3 regions of the Geodermatophilus sp. URMC 61 genome follow, and region 1 is predicted to be linked to each of the others. Evidence: riboswitches for the same ligand, from Rfam matches in the RefSeq annotation. Region 1 holds a riboswitch; each other region holds the start of a gene.
The links. A riboswitch is a leader RNA that binds a small molecule or an ion and turns the genes downstream of it on or off. The one in region 1 is predicted to bind cyclic di-AMP.

Region 1 (4,643 bases):
CTGCTGCGTGAGCAGGCGGTGCTGGGCCTCGACCTGGTCGTGGAAGGTGACCCGGGGGAAGTGGGGGCCGTCGAACGGGGGCGGGGTGGTGCTCGGGGAGGTCGACAGGCCGTTGTTGAGCTGGTTCGGGACGACGATGAAGTACCGCTCCGGGTCGCATGCCAGCCCCGGGCCGATCGACCACTCGTTGGCGTCGTGCCAGGCGCTGAACCAGGTGGGGTGCACGATCACGTTGGACCGGTCGGCGTTCAGGGTCCCGTACGTCTTGTAGGCCAGCTGCGCGCCCCGCAGCGTCCCACCACTCTGCAGCGGCAGGTCGCCGAGGTCGAACAGCTCGTGGTCCGTCGGAGCCGGCACGGCGGGTTCCTCTCAGGTGGGAGGCCGGCCAGCCTGCTCGCCGGGCTGTGCGCAGCGCAACCCCGAACGCCCGGGTCAGAGGGTCGCCAGCCGCTCCAGCAGCCGGCGCAGGGTGCGCGCCTCGGCCGAGGACAGTGCGGCGAGGCCGTCGCGCTCGGCCTCGGCGATCCGCGGGGCCAACGACCGGCACAACGCCCGGCCGCGTTCGGCGGCGTGCACGACGACGCGGCGACGGTCGGTCGCGTCGACGTTGCGGTAGAGCAGCGAGCGCTCCACCAGCCGGTCCACGATCCGGGTCACGGTGGGCCCGGAGATGCGGGTGCGGCCGCTCAGGTCGCTCATGGACAGCGGGCCGCCCTCGGTCAGGGTGTGCAGCATCCGCCACTGGTCCAGGGTGAGGTCGCTCCCGACGAGGATCTCCTCGACGCGGGAGGTCAGGCCGGAGGTCACCTGTCGTAGCAGGTCGACGTGGGGCAGTGACCCCCCGACGTCTCCTGCCGCATGCTCGCCTCTCCCTCGCCCTGGACCCTTCCCATGGCCGGGGCGGGTCAGCATAGTGGTGCCCGACTCGGGCCGATTCTCGCAGAGGTCCCGGGCGTCCCGCTCGCACGACCACGCACTTCACGCCTGGGGGGATCGATGGGTCGTCGATCCACCGAGGTCGCGCGGGTCGGGCTGGTGGTGCCCCTGCAGGGTCCCGCGGGCCTCTTCGGCCCCTCCTGCGAGGCGGTCGCGGCGACGACGGCGCGGAACATCAACGACGCCGGCGTCCTCGGCCGGCAGCTGGTCGTCGAGGTCATCGACGGCGGCGCACCGCCGGAGCAGGTGGGAGCCGCCGTCGGCCGGCTGATCGACGCGGGGCGGATCGACGCGACCGGCTGGCACATCTCGGCGGTCCGGCACGCCGTGGCGCCCGTGACCGCGGGGAGGATCCCCTACGTCTACACCTCCCTGTACGAGGGCGGGGAGTCCCGGCCGGGCGTCTTCTGTTCCGGGGAGACGCCCGTCTGCGTCACCTCCTGACCGGGGCGCTGCGACCGGGCGCGGGCGGACGCCGGTCCGCCCGCGCCCCGGGGCCATGACCCGGACACCCGCCGGACGGCCGGGGACCGTCCGTCTGGTCACCGCCGGTGCGCTGGCCGACCTCGCGGTCGGGACGCTCTTCGCCTGGAGCCTCGTGGCGCCCCTGGTGGTGGCCGACGTCGGGGCGCCACGAGGCAGTGGCCCGGCGGTGTTCGCGCTGGCCCTCGCCGTGTTCACCGTGGTCCTGCTCGGGGTGGGCCGCCTGCTGGCGCGGGTGGGGCCGCGCCGGCTGCTGGCCGCAGCCTCCCTCGCCGCCGGGGCGGGGCTCGGCCTGACCGCCGCGGGGGAGCAGCCCGGGACGCCGTGGCTGGGGATCGGGCTGCTGTTCGGCGCGGCCAACGGGCTGGCCTACGGCGTCGCGGTCGCCCTCGCCGCCCGGGTCCCCGCTCCGCGCCGGGGCACGGCCAGCGGCCTGGTGGTCGGCGCCTACGCGGCCGGGCCGGTGCTGCTCGGCCTGTCGTCCCCGCACGTCCTGCCGGCGGTCGGCTGGCGGACCTGCCTGGCCGTCCTGGCCGTGCTCGTCGCCGGGCTGGTGGGCCTCGCCGCCGCCCTCGCCCCGGGCGGTGCGGGGGACGAGCAGCGCCGCGACCGCGTCGAGGAGCCGGTGTCGAGGACGACGGTGGGAGCTCTGTGGGTCCTCTTCGCCGGAGGCGCGGCGCCCGGTCTGGTGGTCTTCGCCGCCGCCGCGCCGCTGGCCGCCGCCCGGGGCCTGGGGCCGGGAGCGGCGGGAGCGGCCGTCTCCCTGCTGGCCGCCGGCAACCTGGCCGGCCGGCTGGGTGCCGGGTGGTGGTCGGACCGCGTCGGACGCCTGCCCGCCCTGGCGGCCGCGCTCGCGGCCACCGCCGTCGCGCTCGCCGGGCTGGCCGTGGCGACCGCGCCCGCCGTCGTCCTGACCGGCCTGCTCGTCGTCGGACTGGCCTACGGCGCGGTCTCCGCGCTGGTCCCGGCGGCGACGGCGGACCGGGTCGGGGCCCGCGCGTTCCCGGCGGTCTACGGCCGGGTGTTCACCGCGTGGGGGTGTGCCGGTCTGCTCGCACCCCTCCTCGGCGGGAGGCTCGCCGACGTCGACGGCCCGCAGGTCGGACTGCTGCTGCTCGCCGTCCCGCTGGCCCTCGCGGGGGCCGCGCTGTGCGTGCTGGCGCGACGGTGACCCCTACACCCTCCGCCGTCGATCCGACAGGTGCGCGACGCGCGTCACCTCACAAAGCGAGGGCAGCGGATTGTCACAGTTCGATGACGCCGTTACGGTCGATGGGTCCGGCTCGGTCGTTGCGTCCCCGCAGGGGGCCCGAGCGGACGCCGCCGAGTCGCCCTCCGGGGCGAGCCGGGGACCCACCGCAGTACTGGGGTGAATCCCGCTCCTGGACGCACGTCCGGGGGCGGGAAGGGCTGCTTCCCGCCCGAACCCGTCAGCTAACCCGGTAGGCGGCTCACGGAAGAAACGGAGAGCCGCCGGATGGCGTGCCGCTGCCCCGCTGTGCCATCCCGTCGGCTCCGGTCCTGGGGGCGCTCGCGCACCTGACCGCCCCGGCCGTCCGCTGCGGACGCCGCCGGCGCAGGCCCACCGGACCCCTCGAGCACCTCCGCTCGACCGGCACCCCGCCGCTTCCCTCCGGTGCGCCCGCCCCGGCGCTCGCCGCACGGCCGCAGTCCCCGCCGTCCGCACGCCTCCGCAGATCCCGCGCGCCCGCGCGCGCCGCTGCGCCCGCACCCCGGAGAACCCACCCATGGACACCCGCACCACGACCGCCGGCCGGCTCGGCCGCGCCCGCCGCCGTCCACCCGCCGCCGTCCGCCGCCCCGCCCTGTACCTGGGGGTGGCCACCGCCGGCGCCGTCCTGGTCGGCGCCGTCGTCGGCCCCGAGCCGGCCGCGCAGGCCGAGGCCGCCCCGTCGGAGACCGTGAGCGTCGCCCGGGAGCTCGGGCTGACCGCCCGGTCCGGCCCCGTCGACGTGACCACCGAGCTGCAGCCGCTGCAGGACCTCGCCGCCAGCCGCAGCACCCGCGAGGCCGCCGAGACCGCCGCCCAGCAGGCCCAGGCCGCTGCCGACCAGGCGGTGCTCGACCGGCAGAAGGCCGAGGCCGAGGCCGCCGCGAAGGCGCAGGCCGAGGCGGAGGCCGCGGCGAAGGCGGCCGCCGAGGCCGCGGTGGCGGCGGCCGCCGCCCCTGTGCAGGCCGGCGCGGCCGCTCCCGCGGCGGCCGCGCCGCGGGCCTCGGCCGCCGCGGCCGGTAGGGTCGCGCGGATCACCAACACCGCCGGCCCCATCGCCGGGGTGGTGCAGGCCGCGGCGAACCGGGTGGTCAGCGAGGTGCCCGGCGCCGGCTCGATCACCCTGGGCGGCACCCGGCCGAGCGCCGCCGACCCGGGCGGCCACCCGTCGGGCCTGGCGCTGGACTACATGGTCGGTTCCAACGCGGCGCTCGGGGACGCGATCGTCGCGTACCACATCGCGCACTGGGACGAGCTCGGCGTCGACTACGTCATCTGGCAGCAGCGGATGCTCTCCTCGCCGAACGGCTCCTGGAAGGCGATGGCGGACCGTGGCGGGGCGACGGCGAACCACATGGACCACCCGCACGTGAACTACCGGGGCTGACCCGCGGTTGCCCGCCGCGCCGGTGGGGCAGGACGGCACGATGGGGAACAGCCCGTCCCGTCCCGTCCCGCCGACCCTCGTCGACGCCAACCGCCTCTGGGTGGACTCGCGCGTCCGTGCGCTGGTCCAGCGCCGCGTCGAGGCGCCGGTCCTGCTGCGGCTGGGCGGGCCGGTGCCGGGCGGCCGGGTCCTGGAGCTGGGCACCGGGCGGCGGGGCACGGGGCTGCGCCTGGCGCTGGAGGTCTTCGGCGCCGCACACGCCGACGGTGTCGAGCGGTTCGACGACAGCGTCGCGGCGTGCCGGGCGGCGGTCCGCGACCTCGGCGGGCGGGTCGACGTCCGGCGCGGCGACGCGACGGCGCTGACCGCGCAGGACGGGGCCTACGACGCGGTCTTCGGCTACCACGTCCTGCACCACGCCGACGCCTGGCGGGACGTCGTCCGGGAGGCGGCGCGGGTGCTGCGGCCCGGTGGGCGCCTCTACTCCTGCGAGATGACCGCGCGCTTCATCGACAGCCGCCCGCTGCGAGCCGTCTCCCGCCACCCCGCCGACGGCGACCGCCCCACCCCGGACGGCCTCGCCGCCGCCTGCCGGGCAGCGGGGCT
Region 2 (4,643 bases), 270 kb from region 1:
TCCTGCTCCACCGTCTACATCCCGACGGCGATCTTCGACTTCGACGTCACTCCCTCGGCGTCGGGGCCGACCCGGATCGACCCCGGGATGGGCGTTCCCCATTCCACCTACTGACGGACCGCGGTGCCGGGGCGCCTCGTGGTGCCCCGGCACCGGGGTGGTCCTCCGGAAGTCGGCCCGACCATCCCCGCACCAACCGGCGCACGGGCGCGCCCGTCGCCGCGCTCCCCTTTCCGCACCGCACCCGAGGAGTTCCCGTGCCCGAGGTCATCTTCGAGATCAACCGCGACCTGAGCGTGCCGATGGCACAGCAGGCGGTACCCGGACACAACCGCTGGCACCCGGACATCCCGCCGGCCAACACGGTCCGCTTGGGCGCCACCTACCGGATCGAGTGCAAGGACTGGACGGACGACCAGGTCCGCAACAGCGACGACGCCGAAGACATCCGCACCATGAACCTCGACCCCTGTCACGTCCTCAGCGGCCCCTTCGCGATCGAGGGGCTGGAGCCGGGAGACATGCTGGTGGTCGACATCGTCGACATCGGGCCGTTCGACGTCCAGCCATGGGGCTACACCGGTATCTTCGCCAAGGAGAACGGGGGCGGCTTCCTCACCGACTACTCCCCGGGAGCGTCCAAGGCGATCTGGGACCTCGACGGCATCTGGACCACCAGCCGGCACGTCCCGGGTGTGCGCTTCATCGGCAACTCCCACCCCGGGTTGTTCGGCTGCGCTCCCTCCGCCGAGCTGCTCGCCGAGTGGAACCGCCGCGAGCAGGCCCTCATCGACCTGAATCCCGACCGGGTGACCGGGGACATCCCCGCACACGGCGGCGAGACACCCGGCGCGCCTCAGGTGCCGGCGCTGGCCCTCCCGCCGCAGCCGAAGGACGCGCTCCTCGGCCGGCTGAGCGGCTCGGACCTCGAACGGGCCGCCGCCGAGGCCTGCCGCACGATCCCGCCCCGGGAGCACGGGGGGAACGTGGACATCAAGGACCTGGGCGTCGGGAGTCGGGTCTACATGCCGGTCTTCGTACCCGGTGGGCTGTTCTCCATCGGAGACCTCCACTTTGCGCAGGGCGACGGGGAGATCACCTTCTGCGGCGCCATCGAGATGCCCGGCTTCATCGACCTGCACTTCGACGTCATCAAGGGCGGGATGGAGCGGTACAAGACAGACATGCCGTTCTTCAAGCCCGGCCGGGTCGGCCCGAACTACTCGGAGTACCTGACCTTCGAGGGCATCAGCGTGGAGGACGGCCGGAACTACTACATGAACGCCACGGTCGCCTACCGCCGAGCCTGCCTCAACGCCATCAACTACCTGATGCCGGCGATGGACTGGACCTTCGAGCAGGCGTACCTGTTCCTCGGGGCGGCGCCCATCGACGGCCGGATCGGCGGCGTGGTGGACATCCCCAACAGCGCGGTCTCGCTCAGCATCCCGTTGTCGATCTTCGACCGGAGTCTCCTGCCGGAGGGTGCCGGCGGAGGTCGCGAGCTGGTCGCGGACTGACCGATCCCGGTCCGGGGCGGCGGCCCCGCCCCGGACCCTCAGCACCGGCAGGAGACGCCCCCGTGCCCCTCTACGAGTTCCGCTGTCCGCAGTGCGGCCCGTTCGACCTGCGACGGGACATGCAGGACGTCGCTGACGCCGCCGTCTGTCCCTCCTGCGACCAACCGGCCCGGCGGGTCTACGCCGTCTCAGGCGGCAGGCCATGGAGAGGGCCGCTGCGCGACGCCGGGAAGGCCGACCGCGCGCGCGTCGAGCGGGCGCGCAGCGGTGAACCGGTGGTCACCGGCCCTCCGGCCGGGCGCCGGTTCCCCCGACGGAGCGGGCACCACCACTGAGAACGACCGAGGGACCGCCCGTGCGGACGGCCCCTCGGTCGTAGCGTCGGACGGGCGCGGCGCGCCCCGGCAGGCCGTCGGCCCCGTCCCGGGTCCCGCCCTGAGCCTGCGAGGGGTGGGGAGGACGGGGTCCTCTCTCAGTACCAGCCGGTGGACTGCGAGTGCGCCCAGGCGCCGCACGGGCTGCCGTAGCGGCTGTCGATGTAGATGAGGCCGGCGTCGATCTGGCGGTAGCCGTCCGACGTCTTGGCGATGCCGGTGCTGGCCCAGGTCGAGTTCAGGAACTGCGGGATGCCGTAGGCGGTGCTGCTGGGGTTCTGCGCGTCGGGGTTCCAGCCGCTCTCCTTGCCCCACAGGTTCTCCAGGCAGCTGAACTGCTGGGCGCTGCCGACCTTGCTCATCGCGTAGTCCTTGAAGGAGCCCCGCGGCGCGGCGGACGACGCGGCGGGGGCCGCAGCCGATGCGGCGGCCTTCTCGGCGGCCTCGCGCTCCGCGGCCTCACGGGCGGCGGCCTCGGCCGCGGCCTTCTCGGCGGCCTCGCGGGCGGCCTGCTCGGCGGCGGCCTTCTCGGCGGCCTGGCGGTCCAGCTCGGCCTGCTCCGCGGCGGCCTGCGCCTGCGCGGCCTGTACCTCGGCGGCCTGGCGCTCGCTGCGGGAGGCGGCGAGGTCCTGCAGCGGGGCCAGCTCGGTGGCGGCCGGGGCGGCGAGCGGCTGCTGGGCCGACTCCTCGGTGATGCCGAGCTGCTCGGCCACGCTCATCGAGGCCGGGACCGTCTCGGTCTCGGCCTCGGCGGCCGGCTGGGCCCCGATGACGGTGCTGACGACGACCGCGCCGGCGGCGGCGGTGGCCAGCAGGATCGCCGGACGGCGGCCGCGGGCGGGCAGCCGCAGGCGACGGCGGGTGGTCCGGTCGGTGGGGGCGTCGGTGGCCGGGACGGCCGGGAACTGCTTGGTGTCCATCAGGTGGGGGGCTCCGTGGCGAGAGGGCGCGCGGGCTCGGTCCTCCGTGCAGAGGACAGCCCGGGGCGGCGCGGTCTACGGGGGCGTCGGCGGATCGCGGAGTGCCGGCGGGCGCGGTCGAGTGCCGGGTCAGCAGGCCGGGGAGGAGGCGCGAGGTGCGCGCGGCCGGGTGAGCCGGCGAGCCGCGAGGGCCCGTGGGCGGGGCATGCGACGAGCTCCGTTCTTCCGTGAGCCGCCTACCGAGTTAGCTGACGGGTTCGGGCGGGAAGCAGCCCTACCGGCCCGCGTCTCGTGCTCGCGGGCGGGATTCACCCCAGTACTGCGGTGGGTCCCCGGCTCGCGTCCGCTGGCGGCGGACACGACTCGGCGGCGTCCGACCAGGCTCCCCGAACGGGGACGAGACGACCGACCGGACGTGAGCCACCGTAGGGGCCGTTACCGTCCCGTGACAATCGCGTCGATCACATCGGGAACGTGAGTCACGTCGCAGTCCGGTGCCCGCCTCCCTCCGAGGGAGGCGGGCGAGGGGAATACCGACCGACCGGATGCGTTGCACCGGCCGGTAGTTGCACTCTCAACCAATGGAGACCGACATGCAGTTCGGCGTCTTCTCGGTCAGCGACATCACGACCGATCCCACCACCGGCCGCACGCCCACCGAGGCCGAGCGGATCCAGGCGATCGTCACCATCGCGAAGAAGGCCGAAGAGGTCGGGCTCGACGTCTTCGCCCTGGGCGAGCACCACAACCCGCCGTTCTTCTCCTCCTCGCCGACCACCACGCTGGCCTACATCGCCGCGCAGACGTCGCGGCTGCAGCTGTCCACGGCGACCACGCTGATCACGACCAACGACCCGGTGAAGATCGCCGAGGACTACGCGATGCTGCAGCACCTGGCCGGCGGCCGGGTCGACCTGATGATGGGCCGCGGCAACACCGGCCCGGTCTACCCGTGGTTCGGGCAGGACATCCGCAACGGCCTGCCGCTCGCGGTGGAGAACTACGCGCTGCTGCGCCGGCTGTGGGACACCGACGTCGTCGACTGGTCCGGGCAGTTCCGCACGCCGCTGCAGGGCTTCACCTCGACCCCGCGGCCGCTGGACGGGGTGGCGCCGTTCGTGTGGCACGGCTCGATCCGCTCCCCGCAGATCGCCGAGCAGGCCGCCTACTACGGCGACGGCTTCTTCTCCAACCACATCTTCTGGCCGGCCGAGCACACCGCCCGGATGGTGGAGTTCTACCGCCGCCGCTTCGAGCACCACGGCCACGGCGCCGCCGACCAGGCGATCGTCGGCCTGGGCGGGCAGGTGTTCATGCGGAAGAACAGCCAGGACGCGATCGCCGAGTTCCGGCCGTACTTCGACAACGCGCCGGTCTACGGCCACGGCCCGTCGCTGGAGGACTTCTCCCGCGAGACGCCGCTGACCGTCGGCTCCCCGCAGCAGGTCATCGAGCGGACCCTGGGCTTCCGTGAGTACGTCGGGGACTACCAGCGGCAGCTGTTCCTCATCGACCACGCCGGCCTGCCGCTGAAGACCGTGCTCGAGCAGCTGGACGTGCTCGGCGAGGAGGTCGTGCCGGTGCTGCGCCGCGAGTTCGCCGCGCTCAAGCCCGCGCACGTGCCCGACGCCCCCACCCACGCCTCGCTGGTCGCCGCGCGCCAGACCACCCCGGAGGAGGTCTCGGCATGACCACCCGCACCCTGGCCGTCGTCAGCGCCGGACTGTCGACCCCGTCGTCGACCCGGTTGCTGGCCGACCGGCTCACCGCCGCGACCGTCGCTGCCCTGCGCGAGCGGGGCGACGACGCGACCGTGGAGGTCGTCGAGC
Region 3 (4,643 bases), 1.3 Mb from region 1:
GTCAGTGACGTACTGACGAGTTGCCGCTCAGGATCCCTGATCCACCACCACCCCACATGCCGTCCACAGGATCTCCCCTGCGGGTCCACAGACGGTCCTGGCGCGAACGGAGACGTACCGGAATCCGCTCACGCACCGTGAGCACGGGCCGCCTGCGGGACCCGCGTCGGTCCAGCGAACGAGCGCGGTGACCCGGTTGCCGCCGGCGCCCTCGGCCCGGCACATGGCCTGGTCGGCGCGGCCGAGACCTCGTCCCCCGCGTCGCCGGGCCGGACGTCGGTCACGCCGACGCTCCCGGTGACGCCGACGGAGGTGCCGACACCGGCCACGGCGTCCCGCAGCCGGGCGGCCAGGGCCTCGCGCCCGCCGGACTCGACCTCCGCCAGGGCGGTGAGCTCACCGCCGAGCCGGGCCACCGTGTCGCTCCCCCGGACCACGCCGCTCGGCGGCGGGTGACCGCCCGGAGGACCGCGCCCCCGGCAGAGACGAGACCCACACCACGCCTGGCGCCGTCCCCCGGGGGTAGGAGGCGCCCATGGCGCTGACCGGGGACCCCCAGCACCGGGGCATGGCCGACGCCGGCCGCGACACCGTCGGGTCGATGGTGCTCGACGCGTGGGACGCCTTCCTCGAGCAGACGGCGGCCGTCGACCTCGACCGGCCGACCCGGCTGCCCGGGTGGCGGGTGCACGAGGTGTGCGTGCACCTGGGCCTCTGGGACGACCACGCCGCGCTGCCGGACCTGATCGCCTCGGCACGGGCGGGCGGAGTGGGGACGCCGCCGGACGTCGACGGCACGAACGCGCGGGTGACCGCCGCTCACCGGGACGCCTCCCGGGAGGAGGTGCTGGCCGCGCTGCGACGCAACCGGGACGCCACCGCCCGGTACCTCGCCGAGGAGCCGGTGGAGCTCGACACCGCACCGGCGGTCGCCGTCGTCGGCCGGCTGCCGCTGCTCAGCGTCGTCCTCGGGCAGGCCTACGAGCTCGCGGTGCACGGCCTGGACCTGGTGCCCTGCGGCGCGCCCCCTCCCCCGCCCGCGGTCCTGCAGTCCGGCCTGGCCGCGCTGGCCGACGTGACCGGCGCCCTGGCGGCCCGCGAGGGGGTCAGCGGCGGCGCGACGCTGGCGACGCCGGAGGGTGGCTGGGCCTTCGCCGCCGACGACTCCGGGTGGACGGTGCGCCGGACCCCCGCGGGCGACGTCCGCGGCACCGCAGTGGAGGCCCCGGCGGACCTGCTCCTGGAGGCCGCCTCGGGCCGGGTCAACCCGGTGGCGGCACTGGCCCGGCGACGGCTGCGCGTGCACGAGCTGGGCGGCCTGCTGGCCCTGGCGCCGATCGTGCAGTCGGCGCCGGGCATCCCGGGCGGCCCGATCCTGGCGCTGGCGGCGCAGACCCTCGGCGGTGTGGGCGGCCTGCTCGGCCGGCTGCGCGGACGGCGGTAGACCGGACGCGGCCGCCGGAGGAGCACTCCCCCGGCGGCCGCGTCGGTGAGGCCCCGCTCCAACGTCCCGCCCGGCCCCCTCTCGGGTCCCGCCCCGAGCGTGCGAGGGATGGGGAGGACGGGGTCCTTCTTCAGCAGGCGCCGCCCCGCGCGATGCCGTGCGCCTGGAGCCACGGCATCGGGTTGACCCGGCTGGCGTAGAGCCCGCCCTGGTGCACCTCGAAGTGCAGGTGCGGCCCGGTGGACTGGCCCTTGTTGCCCACGTCGGCGATGTGGTCCCCGGCCTTCACGACCTGGCCGGCGCCGACGTAGAACTGGTTCACGTGCCCGTAGAGGGTGATCTGCCCGTCACCGTGCTGCACGTACACGGCCTGACCGAAGCCGCTGGCCGCGCCGGCCTGCAGGACGACGCCGTCCTCGGGCACGTAGATCGGGGTGCCGATGGGGGCGGCGATGTCGATGCCCTGGTGCATGGTCCCCCACCGCGGGCCGTAGCAGGAGGTCATCCGGCCGGCGGTCGGCATGCCGGAGACGTCGGCGGAGCTGGCCAGTGACTGGCGGGCGCTCCACGCGGCGACCGGGTCGGCGGCGCCCTGCGAGGCGAGCAGCCGCTCTCCGGCCAGGCGCAGCTCCCCGTCGAGACGGGCCTTCTCCGCCGCACGGGCGTCGTAGTCGGCCTGGGCGCGAGCGAGGTGCTCGTTGGCGGCCCGCTCGGCCTCGTCGGCCTTGCGGGCGAGCTCGCCGAGCTGCGCGACGGCGGCGCGGGCAGCGCGGTCCGCCTCCTCGACCCGCGCCTGGACGGTGAGGAACTCCTGCAGCCGCTCGGCGCGGTGGTCGCCGAGCTGCTCCATGGTCGCGGCCTGCTGCAGCAGCTCGGTCGGGCTCTGCGCGTCGAGGATGAGCTCGAGGTCGCCGTAGCGCTCCTCGGCGCCCATGTAGGCCTCGCGGCCGAGCGCGGCGATGTCCTCCTTCGCCGCCACGACGTCGGCCTGGGCGACGGCGAGCTCGGCGGCGGTCCGCTCGGCCTCGGCCTGGCCCTGGGCCAACTGGGCGCGGGCGACGAGCGCGGCGTCGGCGGCGGCCTCCGCCTCGACGGTCATCCGCTGCAGCTGCTCCTCGGCCGCCTTGACCTGCTCCTCGATGGCCTTGACCTGCTCCTCGAGGGACGCCTGCTCCGAGGCGGCGGGTGCGGGCGCGGCGCCGGCGACGACGGGGGTGCCGGCCAGGAGCCCGGCCACCGCGGCGGCGACGACGACGGCGCGGCGCGGCGCGCGCGTGCGGCTGCGGGGTGACGTGGCGCAGCGGACCACGGTGTTCAGGCGGTGCAGGGTCGCCAAGGCGACAGTTCTCCCATCCTCGCGACCGCCTACCGAGTTAGCTGACGGGTTCGGGCCGGACGGCGCCCTACCTGCCTGCGCACCCCCTGCGCAGGCAGGACTCACCCCAGGAGTTCGGTGGGTCCCCGGTCCACCTCGGCCCCGGATCGGGACGTCGGCGGTTCGGCGGAGCCGTGCCGAGGCCCTCGGTTCCCGAGGAGCTGAGCCCGGCAAGGCCGTCGGGGAACCTACACGGATCGGAGCCTCGGGTCACGATCGGGTAACGGAGCCGACGCGCCGCCTTGCCGCCAGGGCACCGCCTCCACTACGCGGTGTCAGCACGCGACCGCCGTGCAGTGACCGGTGGTGCCGTCGTGACGCGCGAGGTGACCAGCAGAAACGCCGGAGTTCCGCGGTTTGCCGCCCGAACCTGCTCTCACACCCCGTGTCTGCTGTGATGTCGGCCACGCACTACTCCGATCGGGGGGCTGTGGACGCTGCCCGGGCGTCGTCCACAGGCCTCGGCGGCGGAGACGGAACCCGTGTAACGGCGCCCCGGGTGCCGATCGGTGGGGGCCGGGAGCGACGCCTAGGGTCGTGTCCGGACGCCCGGCGCGGAGCGCGCGGGGCCGGATGGCGGGAGGACGCGGGTGTCGGCCCGGAGGAAGGTCGCCGCAGCCGTCGGGGTCGCCGCGGTGGCCGGTGTGGCGGTGGCGCTGTCGCAGTACGTGCCCCCGAACGAGCGCGGCCAGGGCGCGGTGGCCGCCGGTGACCTCAGCGGCGCACTCGTGGGCGCCGGGGCGAGCAGCCAGCAGGCGGCGATGCAGGGGTGGACCGCCGGGTACTCGGCCGTGCAGCCGGGCGTCACCGTGGACTACGACCCGGTCGGCTCCGGCGGTGGCCGCGAGCAGTTCGTCGCCGGCGGCATCGACTTCGCCGGCTCCGACGCGCCGCTGGACGAGGAGGAGCTCGTCGCGGCACGGGAGCGTTGCGGCGGCGAGGTGTTCGAGCTGCCGAACTACATCTCGCCGATCGCGGTGGTGCACAACCTCCCGGGGGTGGCGGAGCTGCACCTCTCCCCCACGGTCCTGGCCGGGGTCTTCGCCCGGCAGATCGCCCGCTGGGACGACCCCGCGATCGCCGCGGACAACCCCGGCGTCGCGCTGCCGGGCCTGCCGATCACCCCCGTCAACCGTTCCGACGAGTCGGGGACGACCGAGAACTTCACGGAGTACCTGGCCGCCGCCGCGCCCGAGGCCTGGCCGTTCGAGCCGGACGGCGAATGGCCCGTGGAGGGCGGCGAGTCGGCCCAGGGCAACTCCGGGGTGGTGGCCGCCGTGGCCGGCGGCGAGGGGACCGTCGGTTACGCCGACCTCTCCCAGGCCGGCGACCTGGGCGTGGCCCGGATCGGCGTCGGGAGCGAGTTCGTCGCGCCCACGCCGGAGGCCGCGGCCGCCGTCGTGGAAGGGTCCGCGCCGCTGCCCGGCCGCGGTCCGTACGACTTCGCCCTGGAGCTGGAGCGGACGACGGCCGCGTCCGGCAGCTACCCCATCGTGCTGGTCAGCTACCACCTGGGCTGCATGGCCTACGAGGACCAGCCGACCGCCGACCTGGTCGCGGACTTCATGACCTACGTGACCAGCGAGGAGGGGCAGGACGCGGCCGCCGAGGTGGCCGGGTCGGCACCGATCTCGGACGCGCTGCGGGAACAGGCCCGGACGGCGATCGACGCCATCAGCACCGCGTCCTGAGATCGTCACCGCGTCTGGCAGTCTGGACACCTCCGGGGCGGTAGCTCAGCCGGTCAGAGCATGGGACTCATAATCCCTGGGTCGTGGGTTCGAGCCCCACCCGCCCCACGGGTGTGATGTCTTAGGACATCGG

Region 2: linked by a shared signal. The riboswitch ahead of ACU610_RS10240 (aggregation-promoting factor C-terminal-like domain-containing protein) and the one ahead of ACU610_RS08980 (hypothetical protein) in region 1 are both predicted to bind cyclic di-AMP.
Region 3: linked by a shared signal. The riboswitch ahead of ACU610_RS02850 (peptidoglycan DD-metalloendopeptidase family protein) and the one ahead of ACU610_RS08980 (hypothetical protein) in region 1 are both predicted to bind cyclic di-AMP.

What each region holds. Positions count from the first base shown of each region.
Region 1 covers NZ_JBRFHZ010000002.1:1,951,630-1,956,272, reverse strand. Annotated here, with positions in the region: gene ACU610_RS09000 (alpha/beta fold hydrolase) at 1-357, opposite strand, end outside; gene ACU610_RS08995 (MarR family winged helix-turn-helix transcriptional regulator) at 433-807, opposite strand; gene ACU610_RS08990 (ABC transporter substrate-binding protein) at 997-1,380, shown strand; gene ACU610_RS08985 (MFS transporter) at 1,436-2,590, shown strand; cyclic di-AMP (ydaO/yuaA leader) riboswitch at 2,731-2,883, shown strand; gene ACU610_RS08980 (hypothetical protein) at 3,168-4,037, shown strand; gene ACU610_RS08975 (class I SAM-dependent methyltransferase) at 4,078-4,643, shown strand, end outside.
Region 2 covers NZ_JBRFHZ010000002.1:2,218,834-2,223,476, forward strand. Annotated here, with positions in the region: gene fmdA (formamidase) at 1-114, shown strand, start outside; gene fmdA (formamidase) at 258-1,520, shown strand; gene ACU610_RS10235 (FmdB family zinc ribbon protein) at 1,583-1,855, shown strand; gene ACU610_RS10240 (aggregation-promoting factor C-terminal-like domain-containing protein) at 1,993-2,814, opposite strand; cyclic di-AMP (ydaO/yuaA leader) riboswitch at 3,033-3,193, opposite strand; gene ACU610_RS10245 (LLM class flavin-dependent oxidoreductase) at 3,396-4,505, shown strand; gene ACU610_RS10250 (FMN reductase) at 4,502-4,643, shown strand, end outside.
Region 3 covers NZ_JBRFHZ010000002.1:604,484-609,126, reverse strand. Annotated here, with positions in the region: gene ACU610_RS02860 (hypothetical protein) at 129-416, opposite strand; gene ACU610_RS02855 (maleylpyruvate isomerase N-terminal domain-containing protein) at 536-1,444, shown strand; gene ACU610_RS02850 (peptidoglycan DD-metalloendopeptidase family protein) at 1,575-2,780, opposite strand; cyclic di-AMP (ydaO/yuaA leader) riboswitch at 2,792-2,958, opposite strand; gene pstS (phosphate ABC transporter substrate-binding protein PstS) at 3,410-4,510, shown strand; tRNA gene ACU610_RS02840 (tRNA-Ile) at 4,545-4,618, shown strand.